Regions from separate parts of the Lysinibacillus sp. FSL K6-4013 genome, predicted to be linked through region 1. Evidence: riboswitches for the same ligand, from Rfam matches in the RefSeq annotation. Region 1 holds a riboswitch; each other region holds the start of a gene.
The links. A riboswitch is a leader RNA that binds a small molecule or an ion and turns the genes downstream of it on or off. The one in region 1 is predicted to bind cobalamin.
Positions count from the first base shown of each region.

Region 1 (3,161 bases):
ACTTATTTTATATTGGTTGAAGAACTATGTAGTATTTAAGTCATAGCTAGCATCTTACCTAAGGGGAAAGATGTTTTTTTTATGAACGAATAGGAGTGAACAAGATGACATCTCATTCAATTTTATTTTATGAAAATCAGTTAAAGCAGCAAATAATGAACAACCTTTCTAGTGAGCACATGATTTCCCTACAAGTTTATATCAAAATATTAATACAAGAAAATCCTGATGATTACAAAAATATTAATTATGCCTATTTAAATATAAAACGTGAGTTAGTCGGGGCAATAGAATGCTGATAGATGAAAAAATTTTAGAGGATAGCATTGATATTGATCAAGATACTCTATTTAGCAATTTGGATCATTTTGAGATCCAGAGATGCTTTGTATTAGAATATTTAGAGATGCTGTTAAAGTGGAATAAACAAACACACGCTATTTCTGAAGAGAAACTTCAAAAGCTTTGGATGAAACTGATAAGAAAATATAAATTTTCTCTTGATGAATGGGAAAGAAATGCTGGAAATACGAATATTCACTCGTATCTTGTGAAAGAACAAGGGCATGGTCTACAAAAATTAATTCGTTTTTACAGGGACCGTCATGGAGTGAAATGGTTAGAAAATGCCTTTGATTATGGCATGACATTGCTAATGAAAGGTGGAGAAATGCCAGCATTAGAAATGTTTTTCCTCACAAATTTAATATGTTACAATTGGCAACTAGACTACTTAGAGGATAAAGAAGTGCAATATTACTTTTCACATTCAGTAAATGGGAAAGTGAAAGAGGTCTATGATCGTTTTAGGGCTTACGATAGAGAACAGAATCTATTAACTGCAACTAAATTATATAAGCTTTTATCCAAATATAATCCTCAATTTCATACAAATTCTGCTGCAACGCCGGAATTTTATAAGGAATTGGCCCTGTTTATTGAAAAGCACTAATAGATGTTCCTAGTGTCAAACAGTCTATTTTTCTTCAGAATATAGACTGTTTCCATAGCTATTCAAGATTATTTTAGGCATTCTATAAATGAATAGATTTACTGTAGATAGATTTTAATAGAAAATCTCGTACATCGTTTAAAATATATATTTTGTTTAGGTATAAGTAATTAGTGATAATCTATTTCGAACTACATAATAAAAAATACTGAATAATCCAAAAATAAAGAAGTTTAGAATCTAGATTTACTTTTCATTTGAAGGATGGTAAACTTAAAACTATTGAACAACAACTATATATTGTGTTCGTTTTACAAAGGTACTACTACATGTAGTTTAAAAGGGAAGTTCGGTACAATTCCGACGCTGTCCCCGCAACTGTGAAGCTGACGATGATTGCAACCACTGTGCATTCGCATGGGAAGGGAATCAGAGAATGAAGCAAAGCCAGGAGACCTGCCTTTCTAAAACAAATTAATCATTTCTTCGGGGATTAAGAGATGGGAACGTCAGTATTTTTGGTATGTTAACGTTTCCATTTAGCCTATCTCTCTAGAGGAGATAGGCTTTTTTATTTTATGAAAAGAGGGATTTCTATGAAACTTTATACGAAAACAATTTGTCCAAAATGCCTATGGGTAAAATCTGAACTACAACGTGCAGGACTTGAAGCTGAAATTGTTAACATTGATCACGATGAACAAGCAAAGCAAACGATTATTAATGCAGGGTTTTTAAGTGTGCCTGTTTTAGAGATGAATGGAACTTTTATAGGAGATGTTCAGGAAATTGTTTCTCAAATTGAGTTGATTGCCCTATGATCGTATTCGCTAGTCGTACTGGCAATGTGCGCAATGTTGTATCCAAATTAAAGGCAGAATGTATCGAGCTCTCCGAGGAATTGCGATTGAACAAGCCCTATCTTTTAATTACCTACACAGATGGTTTAGGTGACATTCCAGCAAAGGTACAACGTTTTTTAGAAAAAAACAGGGATTTTTGTAAAGGAGTAGTTGCCAGTGGTAATAGTAACTTCGGTCATCATGTATTTGGCGCTGCTGGTGAGAAAATCGCTGCTACGTATCATGTACCCCTAGTAAGGAAATTAGATTTACAAGGTAATCAAACAGATTACGAAGCAATACAAACGTTTTATGAAACGAGGGTAATGGGATGAAAACCTATTTAAAGCTTAATAACGACGTACTGAATCGTTATAGTACAACTGGATTACTTGAGTTAGAAAAGGACCGCGAAGCTACGCGCCGCTACTTTTTAGAGTATGTTAACGTACGTTTGCGTTATTTTATAGATATTGAGGAAAAAATCCGCTATTTAGTTGATGAGGGCTACTATGAGAAAGCATTTATCGACATGTACGAGATGGAATTTATTAAGAAGTTGTACAAAAAAGCCTATGATTATAATTTCCGCTTTCCATCCTTTATGAGCGCAAGTAAATTTTATGATAGCTATGCTATGAAAAGTCGTGATGGGGAAGAGATCTTAGAAAAGTATGAGGATCGTATAGTCATTATCGCTTTGTATTTGGCTCAAGGAAACACAGCTCTAGCAGAACGCTCTGTCGAAGCGATGATGGAAGCTTATCAGCCTGCAACACCAACTGCTTTAAATAGTGGCAAGAAAGCACGTGGTGAATTAGTTAGCTGCTTTAAATTATCAATGGATGACTCCATGAATAGTATTGCCGAAAATATTGGCTATTGTTTAGAGCTATCACGTCTTGGTGGTGGGGTTGGGGTCAACTTAACAGATTTACGCCCTTTAGGTGATCCAATTAAAGAGATATTAAATCGTGCAAGTGGTGTCATCCCAGTAGCAAAACTGTTAGAAAATTCTTTCAGTTATTCGAATCAGCTAGGGCAACGAAATGGCTCTGGTGTTGTCTATCTAAATATTTTCCATGCAGACATAGAAAATTTCATTTCATCAAAAAAACCAAATGCTGATGATAAAATTCGTCTTGCTACACTTTCAACAGGAATTATTATACCTAGTATTTTCTTCGAACTGATGAAACGTGATAAGGATATTGTTTTGTTTAGCCCATACGATATTTTTAAAGAATATGGCAAACGTATGTCTGAGATTTCCATTTCAGACATGTACTACGAGCTACTTGATAACCCTAAAATTCGTAAAATTAAACGTTTAAATGCACGTAAGCTTTACACAGAGGTGAAAAAAG
Region 1 covers NZ_CP152031.1:2,384,975-2,388,135, forward strand. The annotation lists gene MHB39_RS11785 (hypothetical protein) at 105-299, shown strand; gene MHB39_RS11790 (hypothetical protein) at 293-952, shown strand; cobalamin riboswitch at 1,253-1,431, shown strand; gene MHB39_RS11795 (glutaredoxin) at 1,549-1,773, shown strand; gene nrdI (class Ib ribonucleoside-diphosphate reductase assembly flavoprotein NrdI) at 1,770-2,129, shown strand; gene nrdE (class 1b ribonucleoside-diphosphate reductase subunit alpha) at 2,126-3,161, shown strand, end outside.

Region 2 (3,161 bases), 450 kb from region 1:
GCACCACCAAATTCAGCACCTTTTTGTATGAACAAGGGAATAATGGCTAACAACACTACAATGGCTAACAGCAATAAATTTTTTTTCATCTTTAATGTGCCTCCTTTGTTGAGAAAACACGTAAAGTTTTTAATTCGCTAATATTGTATTTTTTCAAGAAATTCATCACAATGACGGTTAAAATGCCTTCACTCACGGCTAAAGGAATTTGAGTTAAGGCAAAAATACCTGCAAACTTTGTAAAGGATGCCATAAAGCCTCCAACCTCAGAAGGGAAGGCTAGTGCTAGTTGTACAGAAGTCACAACATATGTACCTAAATCACCAAGCATGGCTGCAAAGAATACGGCTAGTGAAAATGACAAGCCTATTTTTTGTGCTCCTTTAAAGACAAAGTAAGCAATAAAAGGACCTACAATAGCCATAGAAAAGGCGTTAGCCCCTAAAGTTGTGATTCCACCATGTGCTAATAATAAAGATTGGAATAATAAAACGATTGTTCCAATTACACTCATAGCTAGAGGGCCAAAGAGAACTGTTCCAAGACCTACACCGGTTGGATGAGAGCAGCTACCTGTAACAGAAGGGATTTTTAAGGCGGATAGCACAAAGGCAAAGGCACCTGAAAGTCCCAAAAGCATTTTTGTTTCAGGATTTTCTTCAATGGTTTTTCGAATAGAACGCAATCCTAAAATGATAAAAGGAATAGAGATGACCCACCAAAAAATAGCCCATTCGATTGGTAAAAAACCTTCCATGATATGCATGGCAAAGGCACGTTTTGGCACGATTAAAAAGGCCAGTAAAAAATAACTAAGTTTCCACCAAGAAAATTTCAAAAGTTTTCCTCCTAACTAATTTATAGATTTTTAGAATATTGCGTGCGTAATTAAAAAAAGCACTTCTCCAGTGGTGGAAAAGTGCATAGCTAAAAAAGCAAATAACATTCTCATCTGCTAAGCCGCACACCTATCCTCGTAGGTTGAAACGATCACTTATTTTTCGGCAGGTCTCCTGGCTCTAGTTCAATGCTTTATAGGTCTTCCCATCCGTTGGACAGTGACATTTCTATAAAGCTCCCTATTACAGTGGCGGGACCGCGCCGGACTCAAACCGGCTTCCCTTTTAAGCAAAATGACAAGCATTTTACACCGAAAAACATTCAAATTGTGAGATTTCACGACAAAGTGTAACATGAATTTCCATAAATATGCTATACCTTTTATAAATTTTTTTAATTAAAGGTCAATGATGAATATTCTGATAATATTTCATGTGCTAATTATGTAGATTGTATAAATTTTATACCCTAGTCCACCTCATAATTGATAAATTTGTCATAAATTTTTAAAGAAATATTGAAATTTTAAAATAATAAGATATGATAAAGACAGTTTTCTATTTAAAATTCTAATAAAAATTTCATATAAAACGTCAATAAGTGCTCGAATAGCTCGAGATAATAGGGAAATTGGTGAAAATCCAATACAGCCCCCGCTACTGTAATAGCTGATGAAATCGCAAAGCCACTGGCAAACTTGGGAAGGCGCGAAAGTAAAATGAAGCTTAAGTCAGGAAACCTGCTTATTTGATTGTGCATGCAAACTTTTCGGAGGGAGAAGTTGAAGCGAAAGCGAGTACCTGTATTTTATTCTATTCGTTTTTATTTGGCTTCTACAAAACCTTTACTCTTCGTTCTAGAGTAAAGGTTTTTCTTTTTCCAAAAAGCAAATGAGGGGAGACAGAAAATGACAACTTGGAATTTAGAGGGGATGAAAACACATCTCTTTATTTGCAATGGCAGTAGCTGTATGAAAAAGGATGGTGAGGAAATTACCTTAGCCATTCGAGATGAAATACAACGGCAAGCACTCGATCAAGAAATACATACGACAAGAACGCGCTGTAATGGACGATGCAAGGATGCTTGTGTGGTAATAGCCTACCCCCAGGGGAATTGGTATCGTGTGCCATCAACAGAGCATGCTAGAACACTAGTACAAGATTTACATCATGAATCCTTATACAACGAACATGTCTTTACACTTCGTGAAGGTACATTACAGCGTACTGCTCAAACAACTGCCATTAAAGGGATCGAAAAGGTGAAAGAGGGGTAACAACATGGCGCAAAAAGGAAAAATTTTCGTAGTAGGCTTTGGACCTGGAGATTTTAAGCATATTACGACACGTGCAGTAGAGGCACTACAACAAAGTGAGATGATTATAGGCTACAAAACCTATGTAGAGCTGATTCAAGATTTAGTAAGTGCAAAATCAATTGTTAGTACAGGCATGACAGAAGAAGTGTCGCGTGCACAGGAAGCCGTTCGTCAAGCAGAGGCAGGGAGCATCGTATCGGTGATTTCGAGTGGTGATGCAGGTGTCTATGGCATGGCGGGATTAGTATATGAGGTGTTAATTGAGCTAGGCTGGACAGAAGCAACAGGAATTGAGGTAGAAATTGTTCCTGGTATTTCTGCGATTAATTCATGCGCTAGTATACTTGGTGCACCCATTATGCACGATGCTTGTACAATCAGTTTAAGTGACCATCTAACACCTTGGAATTTGATTGCAAAGCGTGTCGAGGCAGCTGCAATGGCGGATTTTGTCATTGCTTTATACAATCCTAAAAGTGGGCGTCGAACAAGACAAATTGTCGAGGCTCAGCGAATTCTCTTAGAATATCGTTCGCCAGACACACCAGTAGGGCTTGTGAAAAGTGCCTATCGGGAACGTCAAGAAGTGACCATGACAACACTAGCAGAAATGCTAGAACATGATATTGGTATGCTGACAACTGTCATTATCGGGAATTCATCAACATTTTTCTATGACAATAAGATGATTACGCCCCGCGGTTACCAGCGTAAATATACCCTGGGTGAAGAAAAACAGCCATTACGTCCACATCAACGTTTACGCGAAGAAAATGAACCTTGGGCAATGAACCAAGAGACAGGGACAGCGCGAAATGACTTTACGGCTGACCCTAATGCAGGGCGTTTTAATAAACCCAGTATAGCCGCTACGCCAAAGCCGAAAAAAACAGCACTTGAAATGGCTACAGCGGCACTCGCAATGGTCAAAGGGACAAGCGCAGTCAAAGTAACACCGAAGCTAGTACAGCAAAAAATAGAATCTATTTTTGAATTAGCA
Region 2 covers NZ_CP152031.1:2,835,516-2,838,676, reverse strand. The annotation lists gene MHB39_RS14095 (energy-coupling factor ABC transporter substrate-binding protein) at 1-89, opposite strand, end outside; gene MHB39_RS14090 (energy-coupling factor ABC transporter permease) at 92-838, opposite strand; cobalamin riboswitch at 986-1,170, opposite strand; cobalamin riboswitch at 1,422-1,602, shown strand; gene MHB39_RS14085 ((2Fe-2S) ferredoxin domain-containing protein) at 1,748-2,119, shown strand; gene cobJ (precorrin-3B C(17)-methyltransferase) at 2,124-3,161, shown strand, end outside.
Region 2: it holds a riboswitch for cobalamin, as region 1 does, so the genes downstream of both, MHB39_RS14085 ((2Fe-2S) ferredoxin domain-containing protein) here and MHB39_RS11795 (glutaredoxin) in region 1, are expected to answer to the same signal.

Region 3 (3,161 bases), 170 kb from region 1:
AACTTCAAGAAGAGTTAATTAACTCTAATGCGAAGATCGTAGGTACTTTAGATAATACTGATTACAATAATAAAGAATGAAGATCTCTTTAACAGGTCCGTTTGTTTAATAAGAGCAGGAGCTTCTTGTGCGAACGATGCAAGTAAAAGGATTTTGAATATTGTTGTAATTGGACAAAAGCATGGGGGGATAATATGTTTATCGTTAAAACCGCTATTTTATGGATAGTTATATCAACAATCATTAATGGATATTTAATGACATTCCCTATACCAAAGTTTCGAAAAAGAGAGTATCCGGCTAAGTATCAAATTAAACGAAATAATAGGATCGATATACAAAACAACAGGGAATGTGCAGGATTTTCAACAGCGTATGTGTTGCGACATTTTGGAATAGAGGCCGATGGAGAATCGTTATATTCTAATTTCCCTAGTAAAATGAGTTCAGGTAATGTGTATCCAAAGGGAATCCGGACTGTGCTAAGGAAAAAGGGATTGAAAACAAGCTATTATAAAGGAACAATAAATACATTAAAGTATGAGGTTAGTAAAGGGACGCCCGTAATTGTTTTCATTAAAGTACATAAGGATTATCCTAATTTGCATTTTGTCCCTGTTGTTGGATATGACGAGCAGTATGTCTACCTTTCAGAGTCATTAAGGCAACTGGTGAATTGTAATGATGCTAACTATAGCTATAATCGAAAAGTGGCTATTAATGAATTTAAAAAATTGTGGAATGTAAAAAACATTACGATGCCTCTTTATAGCAATACTTATATAACAGTAGAACCTTTATGTTAATTGACAGGTGCGGTTATTCAATAAAGTTATCGATTTAAAAGGGTTGCGGGTAGAGGTTTCATAGGTAAATGATAGTTTGTAAAATATTGTGAAAATTGACTTTTAATTCACAAGGATTTACAATTGATTTTAATAGTTTAAAGGAATGTGAAGTACATTCCATTCCTATGACAACTGAATAGCGTGTAGTAATAGGTGTAAATTGCGTGCAATTTGCTTAAAAGGGAAGTCGGTGAGAATCCGACACTGTCCCGCAACTGTAAATGTGAGCGACTTTTCAGTATCCACTGTCTTTAGACGGGAAGGAGAAAAGAAGCGATGACCATGAGTCAGGATACCTGCCTGTTACGAGTACACACCATAAACCTACGAGGAATAGGAGGTGGCATGTTGACAAAACAGAATGCTCTGTTCGTCACAGTACGTCAAACGCCCATAGTAAATGAAAGGGTTCACAATCGAACTCGTTCACACATACTTAGGGTTTGTTTGGCATTGTGTGATGAAAGAAGATAAAATGAAGGATTTCCTCAAAAGTAGGGAGTCCTTTTTGTTTTGAAAATATGTACGCAAAGGGGATGCACGTATGACAAATATTCATGGAACGACAACGTTGGAAACGCCTTATGAAGATCTGAACATTTGTAAGCAACCACGCACAGAAGTTGCCAAGAAAGCAAAAACAAGAATGGTGGTCGAATCGCTAATCGATCAATTATTAGCAACGAAGCTGATACGCAACGATCGCTTCTTTGAGCAAATCTTATATAATAAAGAAATTATTTGGATACAAAATGGGGATGTGGACGGTCATCTTTTAGCGAAAGCAGCCATAGCAGATGAACTCAAAACAAAGACGAATAGTTTTATGATGTACATGCCGACCAATCCGATTGTCTATGAGGTCAACGGAGAAGCGTATCACTTAATTACGCGCATTGATTCTACACGCGCAAAGCCCAACCTCGACCGTCTATCATTGGAGCCAAAGCCTGTTTTAAGTGCCGCTCGTGTCAATGACTTATTATGCTCGATTGTCATGCGCTTTTATGAAACATATTTACAAGATTTAGCACCTCATCATGACAAACTCATCGCATTTGTGCAGCAGGAATATGCCCAATTTATTGAAGCAGTGCAAGCGTTAAATGATTATCATTTCAACTGGCATCCACGTGGCAATGGTCACGAGCTTTTGCTGCAATTAATTGACCATCTCCAACTATTAAAAAGTCGACCAGGAAAGGTACTGATTGATTTTACGAACAAGCATGACTATGTAATAGTTGAACCCGCATATTTGTTGGACAAACCAACAAAGAAAGCAGTCGGTGCACTATAAAAAACAAGCCCTCCATTTTTGGAGGGCTTGTAATCATTTTATTGCAGGGTACAGATAATTTACGCCCAAGCAAGAAATACCCGCGCTCGAGCGATGAATACCCGCGAAAGCAAGTGAAATACCCGCGCTCGAGCGATGAATACCCGCGGAAGCAAGTGAAATACCCGCGCTCGAGCGATGAATACCCGCGGAAGCAAGTGAAATACCCGCGCTAGAGCGACGAATACTCGCGGAAGCAAGTGAAATACCCGCGCTAGAGCGACGAATACCCGCGAAAGCAAGCAAAGCCTTCACGCGAACAAAATCACCCAATTTTACAGGCAGTGCATGGCTGCCTGTGCTTCTTGCCACGGAACCGTATATCCTTTGCCCTTTGCACAAAAGATACTGGAGGAACTATACTCAGGGTCGGCATTTTTATCATAGCCAATCTGTGCAATCACCTCCTCTGTATTATGGCACACATCATAGCCATCAAATTGGAGTGTGAGTGCACCCTTCCCATTTGTATAGGCGGCAAAGGTTGCACTGTAGCTCATTAAAGTGGCAACAGGCGCACGACCTGTTAGGATAACATCCGTTTCAGATAAAATCGGGTCATCGAATGTGCCTGCTGCTTGCTGAATATCAGTCATCATACGGCCGATATAGTCGTTTGAAGCCTTCATTTTAAAGCGATAATAGGGTTCTAGTAGTACATTTTGTGCCTGCTCCAGCCCCTGGCGCAGAGCACGGAAACTGGCTTCACGGAAATCTCCCCCTGATGTATGCTCGTTGTGCCCGCGACCTGTTAGAAGTGTAAAATGAATATCTGTTACAGGGAAGCCTGTCAGTAGCCCATGATGGTCACGCTCAAACAGGTGCTTTTCAACAAGGCGCTGATTGCCTATGGATAAATGATCTGCATGACAGGCATTGCTGAAGGTATTACCTGTTCCACGTGGATTTGGCTCCATTAATAAATGCACTTCTGCATAATGCTTGAGGGGCTCGAAATGACCATAGCCCGTTAC
Region 3 covers NZ_CP152031.1:2,213,585-2,216,745, forward strand. The annotation lists gene MHB39_RS10960 (C39 family peptidase) at 195-806, shown strand; cobalamin riboswitch at 983-1,167, shown strand; gene MHB39_RS10965 (hypothetical protein) at 1,393-2,148, shown strand; gene MHB39_RS10970 (translation factor GTPase family protein) at 2,463-3,161, opposite strand, start outside.
Region 3: it holds a riboswitch for cobalamin, as region 1 does, so the genes downstream of both, MHB39_RS10965 (hypothetical protein) here and MHB39_RS11795 (glutaredoxin) in region 1, are expected to answer to the same signal.

Region 4 (3,161 bases), 170 kb from region 1:
AGTGGGAGCTGGTCAAGAAATTCCTGAATGCCCTCATCCTTTAAGGCTGAGCCAGCAAAGCAGGGGAAGGCACATTCATGTTTAATCATTGCCTGTAACTGAGCAAGACACTGTTCATGCTCCAATGACTCATTCAGAAAGGCATCAAGCAATTCTTCGTCGCGCTCCGCCAGCCATTCCATGATGCTATTTGATACATAATCTGCTCGCAGCGGCTCATCGACGAACAACACATGCTGAGAGCAATCTTTGTGAAGCTGACTCATGACAGCCTCCACATTGGCACCTTCACGATCAATCTTATTAATAAAGAAAAAGGTAGGAACATGGTATTGACGTAAAAGTTGCCACACTGTTTCTGTATGGCCTTGTATCCCTTCGACAGCGCTAATGATAATAATGGCATAATCCATTACTCGAATGGCACGCTCCATCTCAGGGGAGAAATCGACATGCCCTGGCGTATCAATCAATGTGTATGTATCGTCGCCAATGCTTATGCGCCCCTGCTCAGCAAATATTGTAATGCCTCGTCTGCGCTCTAGCTCATGATGATCAAGAAAGGTATCCTGATGATCGACTCGACCACGGGCTTGAATACTATTTGTATGAAAAAGTACTTGCTCAGAGAAGGTCGTTTTCCCTGCATCCACATGCGCAAGTACACCGATTGTTTTGTACATAGGAAATCCTCGTTTCTATAGATTGCTATCTTTTTATTGTAACAGAATACTAGCTCCTTTATTTCTTGTAAAATAGTTCGTCTTTATGTCGAAATAGTGCTAATATAATGATGATTATACTATTAGCATCATACTACTGATTGCGCGATAAATTTTCTTCTGCTAGTCTATCAATAGTATTGAACATTATAGAACGTATTGGTGCAAATGGCATTTGTCATTTGCTTAAAAGGGAAATCGGTGCAATTCCGATGCTGTCCCGCAACTGTAAATGGGGAGTCTATACAGCATGCCACTGTAGTGAAACTATGGGAAGGCGTATAGATGATGAACCTAAGCCAGGATACCTGCCAATATGTATTTTTTGACTAAGAACCACGAGGATGGGGATAGTGATATAGGTAATGATACCGTTATTTCACTATGCTACTCTCTTGGCGACAAGAGGGTTTTTTTATGCCCTTCCAACCACCTGGGTAGTAAAGAAGTCTCTGATTTCTTTCTATATTTTAACAACAAAGGAGAAAAGGACATGAAGAAATGGAAAAGTATCTGGCTGATGATAATCATTGCCTTGGTCGCTGTTTTAGGGGCTTGTAACGCAAAGGACAAAACAGAATCAGCAGCACAAGGTGAAAAGGTTGAGCCATCCGAGGCAGCAGCAGAAGTAACCATTGAAAATAATGACACAACACAAACATATAAGGAAGCACCGACAAAAGCGATTAGCTTAAATCAACATGTAACAGAAATCATGCTAGCGCTTGGCTTAGAGGATTCTATGGTAGGGACGGCTTACTTGGATGATAAAATTTACGAGCCACTGCAAGAGGCATACGATAAAGTCCCTGTCCTTTCCGATCAATACCCAACGAAGGAGCAAGTCATTGATGCCGAGGCAGATTTCCTATATGCGGGCTGGAAAAGTGGCTTCGGGGAAAAGGGTGTTGGCACACCAGAAGAGCTTGAAGAATTAGGCATTCATACGTATTTACATACGGCTTCCAACATGACAAAGCCAACATTAGAGGATATTTTTACCGATATTCGCAATATCGCGAAGATTTTCCGTATTGAGGATCGTGGTGAAGCTTTAATTGAGCAGATGACGAAAGATGTAGAGGCAGTACAAGCTAAATTACCAAAAGATAGCGAAAAATTACGGATTCTTGTGTTTGATAGCGGTGAAAAGGATGTATTTACAGCGGGTCAAAACTTTATGAATGAGCTAGTGACAATCGCGGGTGGACAAAATATCTTTGGTGATGTGGAATCAGGCTGGACAACTGTGTCGAAGGAAGATGCAGTGGACCGCAATCCAGAGGTAGTTGTCGTAATTGATTACGGTGAAACAACAGCAGAACAAAAGATCCAATTCTTAAAAAATGATCCAGCATTGAAGGAGATGGAAGCTGTTAAAAATGAGCGCTTTGTTATTCTACCACTTTCAGCAGCGTCTGAAGGGGTTCGTGCGGCAGAGGCGATTGAAATTTTAGCAAAGGGCTTCTATCCTGAAAACTTTTAATCCATTCGAGCTAGCGTTTTGCTAGCTCCTTTTTTATAAGGAGCGATAAAAATGAACGCATTTCAAAAAAATGTACCAGATCAAACTTTTGAAACATTAAACCGTCATGGTGAATTCACACGTCTTGCAGTCAGCCCCGGCATTATCAATAAGCATTATACGCCTGCGCAATTTCAAAAAATAGCCGAAATTGCAGGCGAAAAGGGAGCAATAAAGTATTCGGCCTCCTACAGTATTCTCGTATCCATTCCAACAAGTGATGCGTCAGAAGCGATACAAGCCTTACAGGAAGCGGGTCTTTATGTTGTGCCCTCAGGTCCTATCATTGCCATGAGGGCCTGTGATTTTTGTGATGGTGAGAAAATGGAGGCTGCCCCGATAACCGAACAGCTCTATCATGCCATGGTGGGGATGACGGTACCTGCAAGAGTCCGTGTCAATATTAATGGCTGTGCATCAGCTTGCTACAATGCAGTCTATGATGATATTGGGCTCGTTTACCAACAAGAAAGCTTTGATGTCTATTTAGGAGCAGTACCGATGGGAGCAAAGGCACAGGCTGGCAATTTATTCGCTAAGAGGGTAGACGTCACACAAATTGAAGATGTTTTACTGCACCTGATAAACCTTTATAAGGAGCATGCTCGCCCAAATGAACCCTTTTATAAATTTTATCGCAGAACAAAGTCCGCAGAATATTGGGAACTAGTAAAAAATTCGATTAAATAGCAGGAATATTACTTAGGGTGTCGAAGTATTGTAGTAAGGCACAGAATATTACAATACAAAGGAGCAAGAACATGACATCGAAACAAGGGATTCAACCAGAAGATCTTTATCACTTAAAATCAGTAGCAGATCCACAGCTTTCACCAGATGGGACAGAGGTAGTTTATGTAGAGACACGTATGGACGAGAAGAAAAACGACTATATATCGAATTTGTTTTATATA
Region 4 covers NZ_CP152031.1:2,217,302-2,220,462, forward strand. The annotation lists gene MHB39_RS10970 (translation factor GTPase family protein) at 1-683, opposite strand, end outside; cobalamin riboswitch at 866-1,053, shown strand; gene MHB39_RS10975 (ABC transporter substrate-binding protein) at 1,216-2,208, shown strand; gene MHB39_RS10980 (precorrin-3B methylase) at 2,260-2,937, shown strand; gene MHB39_RS10985 (S9 family peptidase) at 3,009-3,161, shown strand, end outside.
Region 4: it holds a riboswitch for cobalamin, as region 1 does, so the genes downstream of both, MHB39_RS10975 (ABC transporter substrate-binding protein) here and MHB39_RS11795 (glutaredoxin) in region 1, are expected to answer to the same signal.